One region of the Thermus thermamylovorans genome, then DNA from elsewhere that is predicted to be linked to it. Evidence: riboswitches for the same ligand, from Rfam matches in the RefSeq annotation. Region 1 holds a riboswitch; the other holds the start of a gene.
What was found. A riboswitch is a leader RNA that binds a small molecule or an ion and turns the genes downstream of it on or off. The one in region 1 is predicted to bind cobalamin.

Region 1 (14,153 bases):
CATCCAGCCCCTGGACGAAGTCCTTGGGCAGGTCCACCACCAGGCGCCCTCCTACCCGGTAAAGCCCCCGGGGGACCGGGGCCCCCAGGGCCTCGGCCCAGGCGGCCAGGGCCCGGCTCTCCCGGGTTTCCCCCGGCTCCAGGTCCAGGAGCAGGGACTCCCGCAGGAAGCCCCGGGGGGGGTCCGGGCGGTAGAGGGTGAGGGCCAGCCGGTCGGGGGAGGCCTCCTCCCCGGGGGGCAGGGGCAGGGCGCCGGGGGTCTGGCCCCCTCGGGTCTGCCAGAAGACCAGGGCTCCCAGGAGGAAGGTCAGGAGGCCCAGGAGGTTCCAGAAGGTTAGGATCCGCCGCATCCTCTACTCCAGGTAGGCGCGTATGCCCTGGGCGATGGCCTCGGCCATCCCCTCCCGGGCCTCGGGGGTGCGGAGGCGGTCTAAACCCACCTCCAGGATCACCGCGGCCCCCGGCACATCGGTGAGGGCGTAGGGGCCCTCGGCGCGGGCCACCACGATGCCTAGGGCGGAAAAGGCCTCCTCCAGGGTGCGGGCCAGGCGGCGGGGATCCCCGGCGAAGGCCCGGAGCAGGGCGGCCTGGGGAGGCGGGGCCGTGGCCAGGAGGGCCTCGGCGTTGCGCCCCAAGGGGTGGGACCGCGCCCGGGGCAGGTAGAGGTTCACCGCGCTCCCCTGGGTTACGTGGAGGGAAACCACCACCGAGGCCCGCTGGGCCTGCTCCAGGCGCTCCTCCAGGGAAAGGGTGCGGTCCTCCTGCCGGGTGAGGCGGCTCCCGGGGAGCCTCACGGCCACCCGCCGGGCTAGGTCCAGGGCCAGGTCCTTCTCCAGAAGCCCTTCCAGGGCGATCCCCGGGTCCTCTCCCCCGTGCCCGGGGTCCAGGAGGACCAGGGGCCTGGGCCGGGGCAGGGGGCCCCACTCCAGGGCCACCCGGCCCCCTCCCGGATAGTAGAGGCGGTCCGGGGGGGCCTCCAGGGGCAGGAAGAGCCCTAGAGCCTCCTGCCTGAGGCCGGCTCCCTCGCCCTGGGCCAGGAGGAAGAGGATCCCTTCCCCCCGCCAGAGGGCGTTCACCTCCCGGCTGAAGCGCAGGGTCCAGCGCCCCGCCTCCCGGTCCACCCCCAGGAGCCGGGCCCACGGGAGGGTGAGGAGGATGCCCTCCTGGACCCTCAGCTCCAGGCCAAGGGCCTCCGCCAGGGCCCGCAGGGGCACGTAGACCTCCCCCCCCCGGCGCCAGGCCGCTCCCTGGGCCGCTGCCTGGGCCTCCCCCTCCACCACGGGGAAGGCGCGGTAGCGGCTCCCCAGGCCCAGGGCCACCCGGTCCTCCCCCTGCCACAGGGCCAGGCCCAGGCCCTGGGCCAGGAGGCGCACCTCCCCGTAGGCCACCCCGCGGCCCCCAGGGTAGAGGGCTTCCCCGGTGAGGCTCCCCACCGTGAGGGGCCTCGGGGCTTGGCCCAGGGCGGGGAGGAGGAGAAAGACCAGGAGCCAGGCCCTCATAGCTCCTCCAGGGCCCGTTGCACCGCCCGCCTTTTGTCCTCCGCCCGCTTCTGGTAGTCCCGCTTGCCCCGGGCCAAGCCCAGGAGGACCTTGGCGTAGCCCCGCTCGTTGAAGTAGAGCCTGAGGGGCACCAGGGTGAGGCCCTTTTGCTCCACCTTGCCCCGAAGGCGGTGGAGCTGGTGGCGGTGGAGGAGGAGCTTGCGCCTCCTCCTGGGGTCCACGTTGGTGTAGGAGCCCTTCTCGTAGGGGGCGATGTAGAGGTTTTCCAGGAAGAGCTCGCCGTCGGCGAACTTGGCGAAGCTCCCGGTGAAGTCCACCTTCCCCGCCCGCAGGGACTTGACCTCCGTTCCCCGGAGGGCGATCCCCGCCTCGAGGGTTTCCAGGATCTCGTAATCGTGCCGTGCCCGGCGGTTCTCCAGCACGAGGGCCATCTTACCAGAGGGGGTAGGCTCCCATGCGGCGGTGGCGGAGGATGGGGTAGCGGGCCCGGTACTCCTCCAGGAAACCCAGGTCCAGGTCCACCACGAGCAGGCCTTCCTCCCGCCTTAAGGCCAGGAGGCGCCCATCGGGGGCCACCGCCAGGGAGGGGCTGCCCGTGTCCGCCCGGTTGGCGAGGAGGAGGTAGGCCTGGTTCTCCGCGGCCCTGGCCCTGGCCAGGACCGAAAGGAGCTCCCCGTACGCCCCGGGCCAGGCCGAGCCCACCAAAAAGACCTCGGCGCCCATCAAGGCGTAGCTGCGGAAGAGCTCGGGGAAGTCCAGGTCGTAGCAAAGGGCGAGTCCGAACCTGCGCCCCTCAAACGCCCACATCACCGGCCCTTCCCCGGGCTCGACGCCCTCCTCCCCCTCCTCCCCCGGGGCCAGGAAGGGGTGTACCTTGTCGTAAAAAGGGCCTTGGGGAAAAACGCCCAGCCGGTTCCTGGGACCTTGGGCCAGGAAGCCCGCCACCACCGCTAGGCGGTTTTCCCCGGCCAGGGCCTCGAGGGCTTGGGGAAGCCCTTCCTCTCCGCGCTTCCCCAGGATCAGCTCGGGGAGGAGGAGGGCCAAGGCCCCCTCCCCGCGAGCCCGGTGCACCAGGGGAACGAGGGCCTGGAGAAGCGCCGAAAGGCTTTCCCGCTTGGCTAGATGGGCTAAGGCCAGCCGCACGCTAGCGCCTGCCCAATACCCTCCAGGCGGAGGGCAGGACCAAGGCTGCCATCCCTGCCTTCACCAGGTCTCCGGGGATGAAGGGGAAAAGCCCCATGGCCAAAAGGGCGCCGGTGCCGGCGAGCTTTCCCGCCCCCATGAGCCAGGCGGCGAGCCAGGGAAGCCCCACCAGGTAGAGGAGGGCATTCCCCGCCAGCATGGCCAGGAGGGTTCCTAAGAAACCTCGGTCCAGGCCGAAGCGCTCCACCAGTAACCCCACCAAGCCTGCCACCAAGGGGAAGGCCAGGAGGAAGCCCCCGGTGGGCCCGAGGATCTTGGCCAGACCCCCGGTTCCCCCGGCGAAGACGGGAAGCCCTATGGCGCCCTGGAGGAGGTAGGCCAAGAGGGCCAGGAACCCGAGGCGGCTACCCAAGGCTGCCCCCACCAGCAAGACCCCCAGGGTCTGCAGGGTGAGGGGCACGGGGGTGAAGGGGAGGGGCAGGGCAGCCTGGGCGGTGAGGGCCACCAGGAGGCTTCCTCCCAGAACCAGGGCCAGGTCGCGGCCCAGGGAGCGCCGGGGCCAGAAAGCTTTGGCCAGGGGGAGGTGGCTCAGGGATTCCGTCTTCATAAAACCTCCGCCGCCCTCTGGGGCGTTCGTCAACCAAGCTACCTGACCTTGGTTGACGGGTCAAGGGGGCCCCTGCCCCCCGGAAGGGAGCCCTCCCCTGACCTTTGCCCCTTCTGCCCCCCGGTCCCCCTGGGGTAAGGTAGGGGGGGACGGGAGGCTTCCCGCCCGGAGGTGAACCCATGAAGGTCGGCATCAACGGCTTCGGCAGGATCGGCCGCCAGGTCTTCCGCATCCTCCACCAAAGGGGTGTGGAGGTAGCCTTGGTCAACGACCTCACCGACAACAAGACCCTGGCCCACCTCCTCAAGTACGACTCCATCTACCGCCGCTTCCCCGGGGAGGTGGGGTACGATGACCGGAACCTCTACGTGGACGGCAAGGCCATCCGGGCCACCGCCCACAAGGATCCCAGGGAGATCCCCTGGGGGGAGGCGGGGGTGGGGGTGGTGGTGGAGGCCACCGGGGTCTTCACCGACGCGGAGAAGGCCAAGGCCCACCTCGAGGGCGGGGCCAGGAAGGTGATCATCACCGCCCCGGCCAAGGGGGAGGACCTCACCGTGGTCCTGGGGGTGAACGAGGGGCAGTACGAACCCGCCCGCCACCACATCCTCTCCAACGCCTCCTGCACCACCAACTCCCTGGCCCCGGTGATGAAGGTGCTGGAGGAGGCCTTCGGGGTGGAGAAGGCCCTCATGACCACGGTCCACTCCTACACCAACGACCAGCGGGTCCTGGACCTGCCCCACAAGGACCTCCGCCGGGCCCGGGCGGCGGCCATGAACATCATCCCCACCACCACCGGGGCGGCCAAGGCCACGGCCCTGGTCCTCCCCTCCCTCAAGGGGCGCTTTGACGGAACCGCCCTGCGGGTGCCCACCCCCACGGGGAGCATCTCCGACATCACCGCCCTCCTGCGGCGGGAGGTGACCGCGGAGGAGGTGAACGCCGCCTTCAAGGCCGCCGCCGAGGGGCCCTTGAAGGGGATCCTGGCCTACACCGAGGACGAGATCGTCCTCCAGGACATCGTCATGGACCCCCACTCCTCCATCGTGGACGGCAAGCTCACCAAGGCCCTGGGCAACCTGGTGAAGGTCTTCGCCTGGTACGACAACGAGTGGGGCTACTCCGAGCGGGTGGCAGACCTGGTGGAGCTGGTCCTGCGGAAGGGGGTCTAGATGCGCACCCTGAAGGACCTGGAGGCCCGGGGCAAGCGGGTGCTGGTCCGGGTGGACTACAACGTGCCCATCCAAGGCGGGGCGGTCCAGGACGAGACCCGTATCCAGGAAAGCCTCCCCACCCTGCGCCACCTCCTGGACCAGGGGGCCTCCCTGGTCCTCCTCTCCCACCTGGGCCGGCCCAAGGGGCCGGACCCCAAGCACTCCCTGGCCCCGGTGGCCGAGGCCCTGGCCAAGCACCTTCCCGGGGTGCGCTTCCTCCCCTTCAGCCCCGGCTCAGAGGAGGCCCAGGCCGCGGTGCAGGGGCTGGTCCCGGGGGAGGTGGCCCTTTTGGAAAACGTGCGCTTTGAGCCGGGGGAGGAGAAGGACGACCCCGAGCTCGCCGCCCGTTACGCCCGCCTGGGGGAGGCCTTCGTCCTGGACGCCTTCGGCAGCGCCCACCGGGCCCACGCCAGCGTGGTGGGGGTGGCGAGGCTCCTGCCCTCCTTTGCGGGCTTCCTCATGGAAAAGGAGGTGCGGGCCCTCTCCCGCCTCCTCCACGATCCGGAGAGGCCCTACGCCGTGGTCCTCGGGGGGGCCAAGGTTTCGGACAAGATCGGGGTTTTGGAAAGCCTTCTCCCCCGCGTGGATCGTCTCCTCGTGGGTGGGGCCATGGCCTTCACCTTCCTCAAGGCCTTAGGCGGGGAGGTGGGGAGGAGCCTGGTGGAGGAGGACCGCCTGGATCTGGCCCGGGATCTGCTCCGGCGGGCGGAGTCCCTGGGGGTCAAGGTGTACCTTCCCCTGGACGTGGTGGCCGCGGAACGGGTGGAGCCCGGGGTGGAGACCCGGGTCTTCCCCGCGGACGCCATCCCCGTCCCCTACATGGGCCTGGACATCGGCCCCAGGACCCAGGAGGCCTTCGCCGCGGCCCTCCAGGGGGCCAAGACGGTCTTCTGGAACGGGCCCATGGGGGTCTTCGAGGTGCCTCCCTTCGACGGGGGCACCCTCTTCGTGGGGCGGACCATCGCCGCCCTCGAGGGGGCCTTCACCGTGGTGGGGGGCGGGGACTCGGTGGCGGCGGTGAACCGCCTGGGCCTCAAGGAGCGCTTCGGCCACGTCTCCACCGGGGGCGGGGCCAGCCTGGAGTATCTGGAGAAGGGCACCCTGCCGGGGATCGAGGTCCTGAAGTAGGGCGGGGGGCGCCCTGTCCCAGGGGGGCAGGGCGCCCTTATGATGGCCCTATGCGCCGGGTACTGGTGGCGGGCAACTGGAAGATGCACAAGGTGCCCTCGGAGGCCCGGGTGTGGTTCGCCGAGTTGAAGCGGCTTCTCCCCCCCCTAGAGAGCGAGGCGGCGGTCCTCCCCGCCTTCCCCATCCTCCCCGCGGCCAAGGAGGTGCTTTCCGGCACCCAGGTGGCCTACGGGGCCCAGGACGTCTCCTCCCACCGGGAGGGGGCCTACACGGGGGAGGTCTCCGCCCGGATGCTGAAGGACCTGGGGTGCCGCTACGCCATCGTGGGCCACTCGGAAAGGCGGCGCTACCACGGGGAGACGGACGCCCTGGTGGCGGAGAAGGCCAGGAGGCTTCTGGAGGAGGGCCTCACCCCCATCCTCTGCGTGGGGGAGCCCTTGGAGGTTAGGGAACGGGGGGAGGCGGTGCCCTACACCCTGGCCCAGCTCGGGGGGAGCCTGGAGGGGGTAAGCCCTCCGGGCCCCGAGGACCTGGTCATCGCCTACGAGCCCGTCTGGGCCATCGGCACCGGGCGAAACGCCACCCCGGAGGATGCGGAGGCCATGCACCAGGCCCTCCGCCAGGCCCTGGCGGAGCGGTACGGGGAGGGCTTCGCCCAGCGGGTGAGGATCCTCTACGGGGGAAGCGTGAACCCCCAGAACTTCGCCGACCTTCTCTCCATGCCCAACGTGGACGGGGGGCTGGTGGGCGGGGCCAGCCTGGAGCTTCCAAGCTTCCTCGCCCTCCTGCGCCTGGCCGGGTGAGGCCACCCCTTGCGCCGCCCCCGGCCTTGCCTTATCCTTTCCCACAAGGCCCGCTAGGGCTCCAAAGCCAGGTCCCGTTGCCCTGGTGCCTGGGCGCGTAGTCCAGGCTTAAAGTGGGGAAGTCCGGTGCAAATCCGGCGCTGTCCCGCAACGGTAACCGGTCCAGCTTCGCGCCCCGCTTCGCAGGCCGGAAGCCCGAATACCTGCCAGGGCCGCCCGCCAGACCCCAAGGCGGGCACCTCACGCGGATGGGGGAGCGATGGGGGCTCCTGAGCCGTTTCTGCCCCTGCCGCTTTCCGGCGGGGGCTTTCCCTACCTCCCCCGGGCCTGGCCCTAGCGGCCTTAGGGAGGTAGGCATGCGGAAGATCCTGGCGTTCCTTTCGGTCCTGCTGGCCCTGGCCTTCGCCTTTCCCCTCACCCTCACCGACGACCTGGGGCGTACGGTTACCGTCAAGGCACCCCCCAAGCGCATTGTCACCATGCTCCCCTCGGTGACGGAGACGGTCTGCGCCCTGGGGGCCTGCGAGCGCATCCTAGCCACCGACGACTACTCCGACTGGCCCGAGGGCGTGCGCCGCCTGCCCAAGGCCGGGGGGCTTTACAACCCCAACCCCGAGCTCATCGTCTCCCTCAGGCCCGACCTGGTCCTGGTCTCCAAGTACGGCCGCCTCTACGAGACCCTGGAAAGGGCGGGCCTCGCCGTGTACGCGGTGCGCACGGAGACCTACGAGGACATCTTCCGCACCACCCGCACCCTGGGGCGCCTCCTGGGGATGGAGGCCCAGGCGGAGCGCCTGGTGGCCCAGATCCAGCGCCAGGTCTACGCGGAGGAGTCCCGGGCGGCCCGCTTCCAGGCCCGCCCCCGGGTCTACTACGAGATCGACCCCACCCCCTACACCGTGGGGCCGGAGAGCTTCATCGGGGTGCTCATCCAGAAGGCCCGGGGGGTGAACATCGTCCCCAGGGAGCTCGGCCTCTTCCCCAAGATCGCCCCCGAGTTCGTGGTGGAGAGGAACCCCGAGGTGATCGTGGCCACCTACCCGGGGGCCCTGGAGACCATCCGGGCCAGGCCCGGCTGGGGCCGGGTGCGGGCGGTGCAGCAGGGGCGGATCTGCGTCTTCACCGGGGAGCAGAACAACCTCCTCTCCCGCCCGGGCCCGCGGGTGGCCCAGGGGCTTAGGCTCCTGGTGGACTGCTTCCACGGGCGGTAGGCGGTGGTCCAGGCCCTTCCCCTGGCCCTCAAGCGGAGCCTGGTCTTCCTCTGGCTCGTGGGCCTCCTCCTCCTGGCCCTGGTCCTGGGGGTGGGCCTGGGGGCGGTGGCCATCCCCCCGGGGGAGGTGGTCCAGGCCCTTTTGGGCCTTCGGGAAAACCCCATCGTCACGGAGATGCGCCTGCCCCGGGTCCTGGGGGGGATGCTGGTGGGGGCGGCCTTGGGGGTGGCGGGGGCGGCCTTCCAGGGCCTCTTCCGCAACCCCCTGGCCGACCCCTACCTCATGGGCGCCGCGGCGGGGGCGGCCTTCGCCGTCACCCTCCTCGCCGTCCTCCTGGGGGGGCTCACCCCGGCCTTCGCCCAGCACGGGATCTTCCAGGGCCTCCCCCTCTCCGCCACCCTCTTCGGCTTCCTGGGGGCCCTTCTCGCCACCCTCCTCACCCTGATCCTGGCGGGGGGGACGGCGAGGACCGGGGAGCTCATCCTGGCGGGGGTGGTGGTGGGCAGCGTCCTCACCGGCTTCACCACCTACCTGATGATGCAGGACGCGGACCGGGTGCGGGCGGTGTTCGCCTACACCCTGGGGAACCTGGCCTTCGTGGGCTGGCCGGGGGTGCGGGCCCTCCTCCTCTTCCTCCTCCTGGCCCTGCCCCCCCTCCTCCTCCTGGGGCGGGTGCTGAACGCCCTGCAGCTGGGGGAGGAGACCGCCCGCAGCCTCGGCCTCCCCTTGGAGCCCCTGAAGCTCCTCCTCCTCCTCGCCGCGAGCCTCCTCACCGCCGCCGCGGTGGCCCAGGCGGGGATCATCGGCTTCGTGGGCCTCGTCACCCCCCACCTGCTGCGGCGGCTGCTGGGGGAGGACTACCGCCTCCTCCTCCCGGCAAGCGCCCTGGGGGGGGCGACGCTGCTCGCCCTGGCCGACCTCCTGGCCCGCACCCTTACCCGGCCCGCGGAGCTTCCCGTGGGGGTGGTGACCACCCTCCTGGGGGGGCCCTTCTTCCTCTACCTCATGTGGAGGCGGCGTGGCCGGGCTTGAGGCCAAGGGGGTGGTGGGGCCTTACGCCCTAAAGGGGGTGGACCTCCGGGTCGCCCCCGGGGAGTGGGTGGCCCTCCTGGGTCCCAACGGCTCGGGCAAGAGCACCCTTCTCAGGGTGATGGCGGGCCTCCTCCGCCCCCAGGGGGGGGTGGTCCTCCTGGAGGGCAGGCCCCTTCGGGCCCACGGGAGCTACCGGCGGGGGCAGCTTTTGGCCTACCTGCCCCAGGGGGGTCCCTACCCCGAGGGGCTTTTGGTGGAGGAGGTGGTGCGCCTGGGGAGGATTCCCCACCTGGGCCTCTTCGGGCGGGAGGGGCGGGAGGACCGGGAGGCGGTGGCCTGGGCCCTGGAGGTGGTGGGGGCCGGGGGCTTCCAGGGTCGCCTTCTCGGCACCCTCTCCGGGGGGGAGCGGCAGCGGGTCCTCCTGGCCCGGGCCCTGGCGGCCAGGCCCCGCTACCTCCTCCTGGACGAGCCCACCACCTTCCTGGACCTGGAGCACCAGGGGGGGGTGGTGGCCCTTCTCCGCCGCCTGGCCGCCCTAGGGGTGGGGGTGCTCGCCGTCCTCCACGACCCCAACCAGGCGGCCCTGGCCCACCGGGTGGCGGTCATGAAGGGGGGCAGGCTCTTGGCGGAGGGCAGGCCGGAGGCGGTGCTGCAGGAGGCCTTTTTGCAAAGCCTCTACGGGCCAGGGGTGCGGGTGGCCCACCTGATGGGGAGGCCCCATGTCTACCTGGACGGATAGGGCCAGGCTCTTCGTGCGGGGGAGGGCCTTCCTCCTGGACCTGGGGGAGGAGGTGGCCTTTTACACGGAAAGCGGTCCCAGAAGGGCCCGCTACCTCCTGGTGGGCAGGCTCTCCCCGCCCGAGCTCCTCCGCCTGGGCCTGCCCCGCCAGGGGGTGCTCCACTACCCCCTTCCCGTGGACCCCCTGGCCTTCGATTGGGAGGGGGAGACCGTGGTCCTTCCCGGCCTCCGGGTCTACCTGGGGGGGCCCCCGGAGTTCGTGGAGACCCCCTACTACGCCTGGCCCCTCCCCCGCTTGACAGGGCCCCGTCCCCCGGGGTAGGGTGCTTACCGACCGTTCGGTCATGAGGAGGTGGCGCGTGCGGCTCAAGGACAAGGCGGTCCTCATCACCGGGGCGGCCCACGGCATCGGCCGAGCCACCCTGGAGCTCTTCGCCCGGGAAGGGGCCAGGCTTGCCGCCTGCGACCTGGAGGAGGGGCCCCTCTTGGAGGCGGCTGAGGGCACGGGGGCCCTGGCCATCCCCATGGACGTGGCCGACCCGGCTTCGGTAGCGGAGGGCTTCCGCAAGGCTCTGGAGGCCTTTGGTCGCCTGGACGGGGTGGTCCACTACGCGGGCATCACAAGGGACAGCTTCCACTGGAAGATGCCCCTGGAGGACTGGGAGGCCGTCCTCCGGGTGAACCTCACGGGGAGTTTCCTGGTGGCGCGGGCGGCCAGCGAGGCCATGCGGGAGCGGAACCCCGGCTCCATCGTCCTCACCAGCTCCCGGGTCTACCTGGGGAACCTGGGGCAGGCCAACTACGCCGCGGCCAAGGCGGGGGTGGTGGGGCTTACCCGCACCCTGGCCCTGGAGCTCGGGCGGTACGGGATCCGGGTGAACGCCCTGGCCCCCGGGTTCATCGAGACCCGCATGACGGCCCGGGTGCCGGAGAAGGTGCGGGAGAAGGCCATCGCCGCCACCCCCTTGGGGCGGTCGGGGAAGCCCCTGGAGGTGGCCTACGCCGCCCTCTTCCTGGTTTCGGACGAGAGCAGCTTCGTCACCGGCCAGGTGCTCTTCGTGGACGGGGGGAGGACGGTGGGGGCGGCCCCCGCCTAGGGAGGAGGGGTGGGCTTCGCCCGGCTTAGCGGCTACCTGCGGGGCCTGGTGGGGGAGGGCCTCCTCCCCGGCTTTGTGGCGGTGGTGGCCTGGGAGGGGGAGGTGGTCTACGGGGAGGCCTTCGGCCTATCGGACCCGGAGAGGCGCCGCCCCATGGAGGAGGACGCCCTCTTCCGCCTCTACTCCATGACCAAGCCCTGGGTCTCCGCCCTGGCCCTCACCTTCGTGGAGGACGGGGCGCTTTCCCTGCTGGATCCCGTGGAGCGGTATCTGCCCGCCTTTTCCCGGCTCCACGTGGGGCGGGAGGTGGGGGAGGAGGTGGTGCCCGAGCCCCTGAGGGCACCGGTTACCGTTTATGACCTTCTGCGCCACACGGCGGGCTTCACCTACGGGGTCTTCTTCCGCTCCCCGGTGAAGCGGCGCTACCTGGAGGCGGGGGTGGACCGCTTTGACCTGACGCGGGAGGAGTTCCTGGAGCGCCTTTCTGCCCTCCCCCTCCGCTTCCAGCCGGGTGAGGCCTTTGAGTACGGACTGGCCACCGACGTGCTCGGGCACCTCCTCGAGGCCCTCTCCGGCAAGGCCCTGGCGGAGCTCTTGGCGGAGCGGGTGTTTGCTCCCTTGGGGATGCGGGACTCGGGCTTCCGGGCCGAGGACCCCGCCCGCCTGGCCCAGCCCTTCCCCAAGGACCCGGAGACCGGCAGGTCCATCCGCCTCCTCCCCGTGGAGGGGCCCCCGCCCCGGTACGCCGGGGGGATGGGGGGGGTGGGGACGGCCCAGGACTACCTTCGCTTTCTCGAGGCCCTGCGCACCGGGAGAGGGCTCCTGCATCCCCGCTTGGCCCGCCTCATGACCCAGGACCACCTGGGCCCCCTGGCCTGGGAGGGGATGCGGCGCGGTCCGGAGTACGGCCCGGGCCCCGGCTACGGCTTCGGTCTGGGGGTGGCGGTGCGCCTGGGGGAAATGGGTCTCGCCCCGGGAAGCCCCGGGGACTTTTACTGGTGGGGGTTTGCCGGCACCTTCTTCTTCGTGGACCCCGCCTTGGGCCTCACCGCCCTCCTCCTGGCCCAGGCCCCGAGCCTCCTTTCGGTGGTGGCGCCGGAAAGGGCCCTCGAGTCCCAGCTTGGGGCCCGGCTCGGCCTCGCCTTCCGCACCCTGGTCTACGGGGCCCTGGACTGAGGGCCGCCTTCCCTCAGGCTTTGCGGTAGGCCTCCCAGAGGGCCTCCATGGTGGAGAGGCGGCTTTGGGGGAGGGGGTCGTAGGGGGTGAGGTTGTGGACCCGGAGGAGAGGCCTCTCCCCCAGGTCCAGGACGCTGAGCCCGCAGGGGTGGACCTCCAGGGGCAGAAACCCCCGCCGCCCGGTGAGGGCATAGGAGAGGAGGGCCCGGATCACCCCCCCGTGGGCCACCAGGAGGAGGGTGTCCCAGCGCCTCCCCAGGAGGCGCTCGTAGGCGGGGACCACCCGGTCCAAGAAGGCCGCGTAGCTTTCCCCACCCAGGAAGCGCTCCGAGAGGTCCTTGGGGTGGAAGGCTTCCCGAAAGGCCCTTTCCGGATCGGGGAGGTCCTTAAGGCGTCCCGGGCGGATTTCCTGGAGTTCGGGCCAGGCTTCCACGGGGACCTTCCGGTCCTGCAGCACGATCTCCAGGGTTCTTTGGGTCCTGGGCAGGCCGGTGTGGAGGGCGAGGTCCAGAGGGCTGCTCCTCAGGAGGACGCCTACAGCCTTGGCCTGGGCTTCTCCCCTCGGCGTGAGTCCCGCCCCTTCCGGAGGGATGGGCCGGCCTCCCGGGAAGTAGTCCACCTCCCCGTGGCGCAGGAGGAGGAGCCGCCGCCTTTCCCTCATGGGTAGCGCTCCAGGTACCTGGGGCTTGCCACCCGGAGCTTTCTGGCCACATGGGCCTTCAGGAAGGCGAAGGTGCCCTCGGGAGCCTGGCCTTGGCGGATCCTATGGGCCAGCTCTCCTAGGAGTTCTGCCCCTTCCCCCTCCCGGCCCAGGAGGGTGGCCAAGGCCCTTTGGTCCTCCGCCATCAGCCCCTGCCACAGGGCGAGCTCCCTGCGGGCGATGCCCAGGGCGTTCAGGGCCACCAGGGTCTGGAAGCGGAGCCTGGGGTCGGCGAGGGTCGGGAGAATCTCCCTCTCCAGAAACTCCGCCGTGGCTTCCAGGAGTTCGTCCAAGGTGGGCCTATCCATACCTCTCCAGCAGGTGAAGCACCTCGTACTCCATCTCGGCGGCGAGCCTTCCCAGGACCGCGAGCTCCACGCTCCGCTCCTCCCCCTTGAGGTGCCGCCGCGCCTGGTTCAGGGCTCCGAGGCCCCAGCGCACGTTCCCCAAGATCTCCCACCAAAGGAGCTCCTCCGCGGCGATCTCCCGTCCGGTGAGGGCGTTGTAGCGGGCCAGGAAGGGCTCCACCTCCCCCACGCCCCCGAGGCGCTTCCCATCCTCCCCGAAGCGCCAGGCCCGCACCAGGGGCCAGGCCAGGTCCTCCCGGGGATCCCCTAGATGGGCAAACTCCCAGTCCAAAACGGCCACTAGGCCCTCCCCGTCCACCATGAGGTTGCCGATGCGGAAGTCCCCGTGGACCAGGACGGGGGAGAGAGGCCTGGGGGGGTGGTCCTGGAGCCAGCGAAGGCCCCACTCCAGGGCGGGGTGGGGCTCCTCCAGGGCGTCCAGGTCCATGTAGAGCTCCTCCAGGATCCACGCATGGGCGGGCTTTTCCCCCGGGCCGGGGAGGGGGGGGAGGCGGTCTTGGGGGATGCGGTGGATCTTGGCCAGCTCCTCGGCCATGGCCTGGGGGAGGCCTTGCCTGGTCCTTTGCAACTCGGGACGGCGCACCACCCGGGTGCCGATGGACTCTCCCTCCAGGCGTTCCATGAGGAAGGCCTCGCGGTCCTCGAGGTCGGGAAAGTAGCGGAGGGGCCGGGCTACCCTGACCCCGTGGGCGTGGGCCGCCTCTAGCAGGCGGAACTCCGTAGCCAGAGGAAGGGTGCGCCGCTGGATCACCCCGCCCCCCGCCCGGCGGAGGAAGAGGGGGTAGACTCTTTCCCCCACCCGGTAGTCCAGGACCCAGGCCTCTTTGGAGGCCCCTCCGGGGATCCGTTGCAGATAGAGGAGCTCACCGGGACCGAAGAGTTCCTTAAGAGCGGCTTCCAGGGCTGCCCTCATGGCCGCAAGCCCTTGTAGAGCACCCGCTTGCCGATAGAGGCCCGGTGGACCTCGCTGGGGCCGTCGTAGATGCGGAAGGGGCGCACCTCCCGGTAGAAGATGGAGAGGGGGATGTCCTCGCTAATCCCCAGGCCCCCGGTGATCTGCACCGCCCGGTCCACCGCCCGGTTCACCGCCTCGGCCACGAAGACCTTGGCCATGGAGGCCTCGTGGCGGATGCGCTCCCCCCGGTCTAGCTTCCAAGCGGCGTGCCAGACCATGAGCCTGGCAGCGTGGAGCTCCATGTGGCTGTCCGCAATCATGAACTGCACCCCCTGGTGCTCGGCGAGCCTCTTGCCGAAGGACTCCCGCTTGAGGGCATACTCCTGGGCGAGCTCCGTGGCCCGCACCCCCACCCCCAGCCAGCGCATGCAGTGGGTGAGGCGGGCGGGGTCCAGGCGGAGTTCGGCGTACTGGAAGCCCTTGCCCGCCTCGCCCAAAACCGCTTCCTCCCCCACCTCGCACCCCTCCAGGACCAGCTC
Region 2 (4,579 bases), on a different contig from region 1:
GGGGAGGGATGAACTACAAACCAAGCCGCTTCAACCACTTCCACACCCTGCCCACGGGCGAGAAGCTCGCCTTCAACTCCCTCTCCGGTGGCCTGGCCGTCTTGGATTCAGAAGGATGGGCGCGCTACACGGCCCTGGTCAAGGGGGAGCCCTTGGACCCCAAGAACCCTGTAGACCAGGGGCTCGTGGAAGGCCGCTTCGTCGTTCTCGAGAACTTTGACGAGCTGGCCTACCTTAAGACCCTCCACCTGCGGCAGCGCTACACCACGGAAGCCTGGAGCCTAACGATCTGTCCCACCATAGACTGCAACTTCGGCTGCGACTACTGTTTCCAGCGGCACCGGGTGAGCCGCATGACCGAAGCGGTTCAGGCCAAGCTTCTTGAGGTCTTCGCTCAAAAAGCCCCCCGCCTCAGCAAGTTCTTCGTCACCTGGTTTGGCGGTGAGCCCACCCTGGCCTGGGATGTTGTTCAGAAGCTATCCCAAGGATTCATGGAGATAGCCGAGAGGAACCGCGTGGAGTACAGCGCGAGCCTCATCACGAACGGCTACCTCCTGGACGAAGGGAAGGTGGCGGACATGGTCCGCTACCGCATTCACCTGGTCCAGATCACTCTGGACGGGGACGCTCCCTACCACGACCAGCGCCGCCACCTCCTTACCGGGGAGGGGAGCTTTGAGCGCATCCTGGCCAACCTGCGCCTCTTCCTCGGGAAACCTGTCTTCGTCCACATCCGGGTCAACGTGGACGTCCGGAACCGCGAGGGTGTGCCCGCCCTCTTGAAGCGTCTGGCCGAGGAAGGGCTGGCCCACCAGGAGAACCTGCGGGTCTACTTTGCCCCCGTAACCTCCACCGCCCCGCCCAGCCACGGGGTCAAAGGGTTTTGCTTTACCCGCAAGGACTTCGCCCGGATTGAGCCGGAGTACTTCACCCTTGCGGAAAGCCTAGGACTGGCCACCCTTCCCTACCCCTCCCTTCAGCTTGGAGGGTGCGTGGCCGCCCATCCGGAGGGGTTCGTGGTGGAGCCCGACGGCACCCTGCAGAAGTGTTGGGACACGGTGGGGCAGCCCGAGTTCGCCGTGGGCAACCTCCTGGAATACGATCCCCTGCAACTTGCGGAGAACCCCGTTTACCAGCGCTGGATGTCCTGGGACCCCTTCTCCGAAAAGCTCGCCTGCTCCCGTTGCACCTGGCTTCCTGCGTGCATGGGGGGGTGCCCCTTGAAGGTGGTCTTCCCCGAGGCCATGCCTGAGGGGAAGGTGGAGCTGGAGTGCACCACCTTCAAGTGGAACTGGAAGCGTACCTTTACTTTGCTAGCCGAACGTGCAGGCGAGGCAGAGCCGGCACCTCGCCCCTGCACGGGCTAGGGAAAGGAGGTGAGGAGGATGCGGTGGATTGTCAGGCCTTCTCGCGTGCAACCCTTAGGAGACCCGGGTTGCGGCGGTAGGCGTCCGTGTCCAACAAAAAACCCGCCGGTGCTAACATAAATAGGTAGGCTGAGTAGAAGGCAGTGAGGGGGAATCCCCAATTTGCCTTCTTATCTTCGAGGAAGCGTTGTGTTTTGGCAACTCTGGAGCGAGTTTCTCTTAGAGTGGAACCTGACCAGGCGCTACTGGTTTGACACCCTGGCGGGGCTTCTGGCCTCCGTTCTCTTCTTCTACTCCATGGTCCTCGGCCTGGAGAACCTGACCCCCGAGGGGCTGGCGAGCCTGGGCCTGGACCTGGGCCCCCTCCTCCTGGTCTTCGCCGCCTTCAACCTGGTGGTGGGCACCTTCCAGTCCATCGCCTATTCCGTCCAGTCCGAGGCCGCCTTAGGCACCCTGGAGCACCTGGGCCTGGCCCGAGGAGGGCTTCTCCGACAGCTCCTCCTGCGCGCCCTCGTACGGGGACTTCAGGGCATCACCACAAGCGCTCTTGTCCTCCTTCCCCTCGCCCTTCTCCTCGGGGTGCGGCTCGCCCCCGCCCCCTGGTGGCCTTTGAGCCTTTTGCTTCTCTACCTCGCCGCCCTAGGCTTCGCCCTGGGCATGGGAGCCCTCGCCCTTCACTTCAAGCAGGTGGAGGGCTTCTTCACCATTGTCCAGTTCCTCTTCCTTCCTTACTTCTTCTCCCTGGTTCGCTTCGCTCCCTGGATGACCCCCCTCCCCTTTGCCCCGGGGACGCAGCTCCTGAAGCTCGCCCTCACCGGGGAGGGGGCGTCCCCCGGGCTTCTCCTCCTCGCCTTCGTGCAGGCCCTCCTCTTCCTCGGGGCGGGGCTTTTCGCCATGGCCTGGGTCTACGCGGGGGTGCGGCGAAGGGGCCTTTTAGGGAGGTACTGATGCGGCTTTTGGTGCAGAACGTCCACAAGCGCTTCGGGAAACTGGAGGCCCTCAAAGGGGTGAGCCTGGAGCTTGGGGCCGGGGAGATCCTGGGCCTTTTGGGCCCCAACGGGGCGGGCAAGACTACCCTCATCAAGGTCGTCCTCGGCCTCCTCCTCCCCGATGGGGGGGAGGTGGTCCTGGAGGAGGGCGGGGCGCGGCGCAGACCCCAGGGCCACGAGTTCGGCGTCCTCCTGGAGGGAAGCCGCAACCTCTACGTCAACCTGAGCCTCCTGGTGAACGCCCTCTACTTCGGGGGCATCCGGGGGCTTCCCCCCAGGGAGGTCCGCCCCCGGTTTGAGGCCTGGTTGGAGCGCTTCGGCCTAAAGGACCGCCTCCACGCCCCCCTCGCCTCCCTCTCCCGGGGCATGCAGCAGAAGGCGGCCTTGGCCTTGGCCCTCGCCCTCAAGCCCCGTTTCCTCCTCCTGGACGAGCCCACCCTGGGCCTGGACCCCGTGAGCCGGAGGGAGTTTGAGGGGATCCTCCTGGAGCTTAAGAAGGAGGGCTGGGGCATCCTCCTCACCTCCCACGACCTGGAGGTGGTGGAGCGGGTGAGCGACCGGGTGGCCTTCCTCCACCGGGGGGAGGTGCGGCGGCAGGGCCCCACCCGGGCCCTCCTCCGGGACTGGGCCGGGGAGGGGTACCGGGTGCGCCTCGCCGAGCCCAAGGCGGAGGCCCTCCTCCAGGCCTTAGGCCCCGGCTGGAGCGCCGAGGGCCCCGAGGTCCTCTTCTTCCTCGGGCCGTGGGAGGCGCTGCGGGAGGCCTTGGGAACTCTTCCCGTGGAGGTCCTCGAGGTCTCCAGGGGAACGCCGAGCCTGGAGGCCCTCTTCCTCCACCTCTTCGGGGAGGCCCGCCCTTCCCCTGGCGCACAACCTCGCACTGTCTAGCCGCACGGGGGATAGGGGGGTGTTGCCGGTCCTCGAGGGGGTCGGCGAGGGACCGCCCCCCACCCGGGTCGGCCCAGGGGATTGGCCCAAAAACGCGATGGCGGAAGGGCCTCTCGAGGCGCCCCCCTTCCCGTTGACCCCTTACCCAACCTGTGGTAGGGTCTTGGGCAGGACGCCCAAGACTTAGGGTGTCCTGGCCGCGATGCCAGGCCGACAGGCCTGGACGCCCAAAGGCGGTGGGGGAAGTCCGGTGAAAGTCCGGCGCTGTCCCGCAACGGTAACCGGCCCAAGCGTCGCGCCCTCCGCCCCGGCCGGAAGCCCGAGTACCCGCTTCGCGGCCCTGCCCCGTAGCCCTCGAGGCAAGGGTGAAGGTGGTGAGACCCGTGGGACCTTAGCCTAACCCCCAAAACCCGTCACGGGCCCAGCGCCCGAAAGAGGCCCTTCGGCTCTAGGAAGCTTTTCCCGCCCAAGGAGGCGCTATGCGGGAGACGCGGATGGTCTACCCCGTCTTCCCCGGGGAGACCAACCACTACGGAACCCTGTTTGGCGGAACGGTTCTGGCCTGGATGGACCAGGCGGCCTTTGTGGCCGCCACGCGCCACGCGCGCAAGAAGGTGGTAACGGTACACGCGGACGCGGTGGACTTCAAGCGCCCCGTCCCCCTGGGGGCCATCGTGGAGCTGGTGGCCCGGGTGCGGGAGGTGGGGCGCACCTCCATGCGGGTGGAGGTGGAGATGTGGGTGGAGCCGGTGAAGGAAGGCGAGGAGGCCTACCTGGCCGCCCGGGGCGGGTTTGTCCTGGTGGCGGTGGACGAAAGGGGGAGGCCAAGCCCGGTGCCTCCCCTGGAAGGAGGTGAGGCCCGTGCCCCTCACGGCGCCTAGGCTCGCCTACCGCCCCTACGAGTACCCCGAGCTCCTCCGCTTCCGGGACGCCATCCGGCACAGCTACTGGGTGCACACGGAGTTCAGCTTCCAGTCCGACCTTCAGGACCACGCCCTGGCCGACGAGAAGGAGCGCTCCCTGGTGGAGCGCGCCCTCCTCGCCATCGCTCAGGTGGAGCTCGCCGTCAAGCTCTTCTGGGCCCGGGTCTACGACCGCTTTCCCAAGCCCGAGATCGCCGAGGTGGGCCTCACCTTCGCCGAGAGCGAGGTACGGCACGCCAACGCTTACGCCCACCTCCTGGAGCTTTTGGGCCTGGAGGAGGCCTTTGGACAGGCCCTGGAGGGGGCGAGCGCCCTCCGGGATCGGGCCCAAGCCCTGGGAGAGGCCCTTCGGCGCGCCCAGGGGAAGGACCTGCGGGAATACGCCCTCGCCCTCTTCCTCTTCTCCGCCTTCACG

Region 2: linked by a shared signal. The riboswitch ahead of ETP66_RS10865 (acyl-CoA thioesterase) and the one ahead of ETP66_RS00830 (ABC transporter substrate-binding protein) in region 1 are both predicted to bind cobalamin.

What each region holds. Positions count from the first base shown of each region.
Region 1 is NZ_SIJL01000001.1:153,444-167,596, forward strand. It holds gene ETP66_RS00790 (GerMN domain-containing protein) at 1-349, opposite strand, end outside; gene ETP66_RS00795 (N-acetylmuramoyl-L-alanine amidase family protein) at 353-1,498, opposite strand; gene smpB (SsrA-binding protein SmpB) at 1,495-1,929, opposite strand; gene ETP66_RS00805 (carbon-nitrogen hydrolase family protein) at 1,931-2,641, opposite strand; gene ETP66_RS00810 (biotin transporter BioY) at 2,643-3,248, opposite strand; gene gap (type I glyceraldehyde-3-phosphate dehydrogenase) at 3,428-4,423, shown strand; gene ETP66_RS00820 (phosphoglycerate kinase) at 4,424-5,593, shown strand; gene tpiA (triose-phosphate isomerase) at 5,644-6,396, shown strand; cobalamin riboswitch at 6,463-6,621, shown strand; gene ETP66_RS00830 (ABC transporter substrate-binding protein) at 6,753-7,607, shown strand; gene ETP66_RS00835 (FecCD family ABC transporter permease) at 7,611-8,639, shown strand; gene ETP66_RS00840 (ABC transporter ATP-binding protein) at 8,626-9,378, shown strand; gene ETP66_RS00845 (hypothetical protein) at 9,359-9,700, shown strand; gene ETP66_RS00850 (SDR family oxidoreductase) at 9,738-10,475, shown strand; gene ETP66_RS00855 (serine hydrolase domain-containing protein) at 10,485-11,651, shown strand; gene ETP66_RS00860 (histidine phosphatase family protein) at 11,665-12,312, opposite strand; gene ETP66_RS00865 (DUF6285 domain-containing protein) at 12,309-12,659, opposite strand; gene ETP66_RS00870 (phosphotransferase family protein) at 12,652-13,632, opposite strand; gene ETP66_RS00875 (acyl-CoA dehydrogenase family protein) at 13,629-14,153, opposite strand, start outside.
Region 2 is NZ_SIJL01000022.1:5,889-10,467, reverse strand. It holds gene ETP66_RS10880 (radical SAM/SPASM domain-containing protein) at 1-1,367, shown strand, start outside; gene ETP66_RS10875 (ABC transporter) at 1,557-2,315, shown strand; gene ETP66_RS10870 (ABC transporter ATP-binding protein) at 2,315-3,241, shown strand; cobalamin riboswitch at 3,419-3,590, shown strand; gene ETP66_RS10865 (acyl-CoA thioesterase) at 3,721-4,122, shown strand; gene ETP66_RS10860 (ribonucleotide-diphosphate reductase subunit beta) at 4,103-4,579, shown strand, end outside.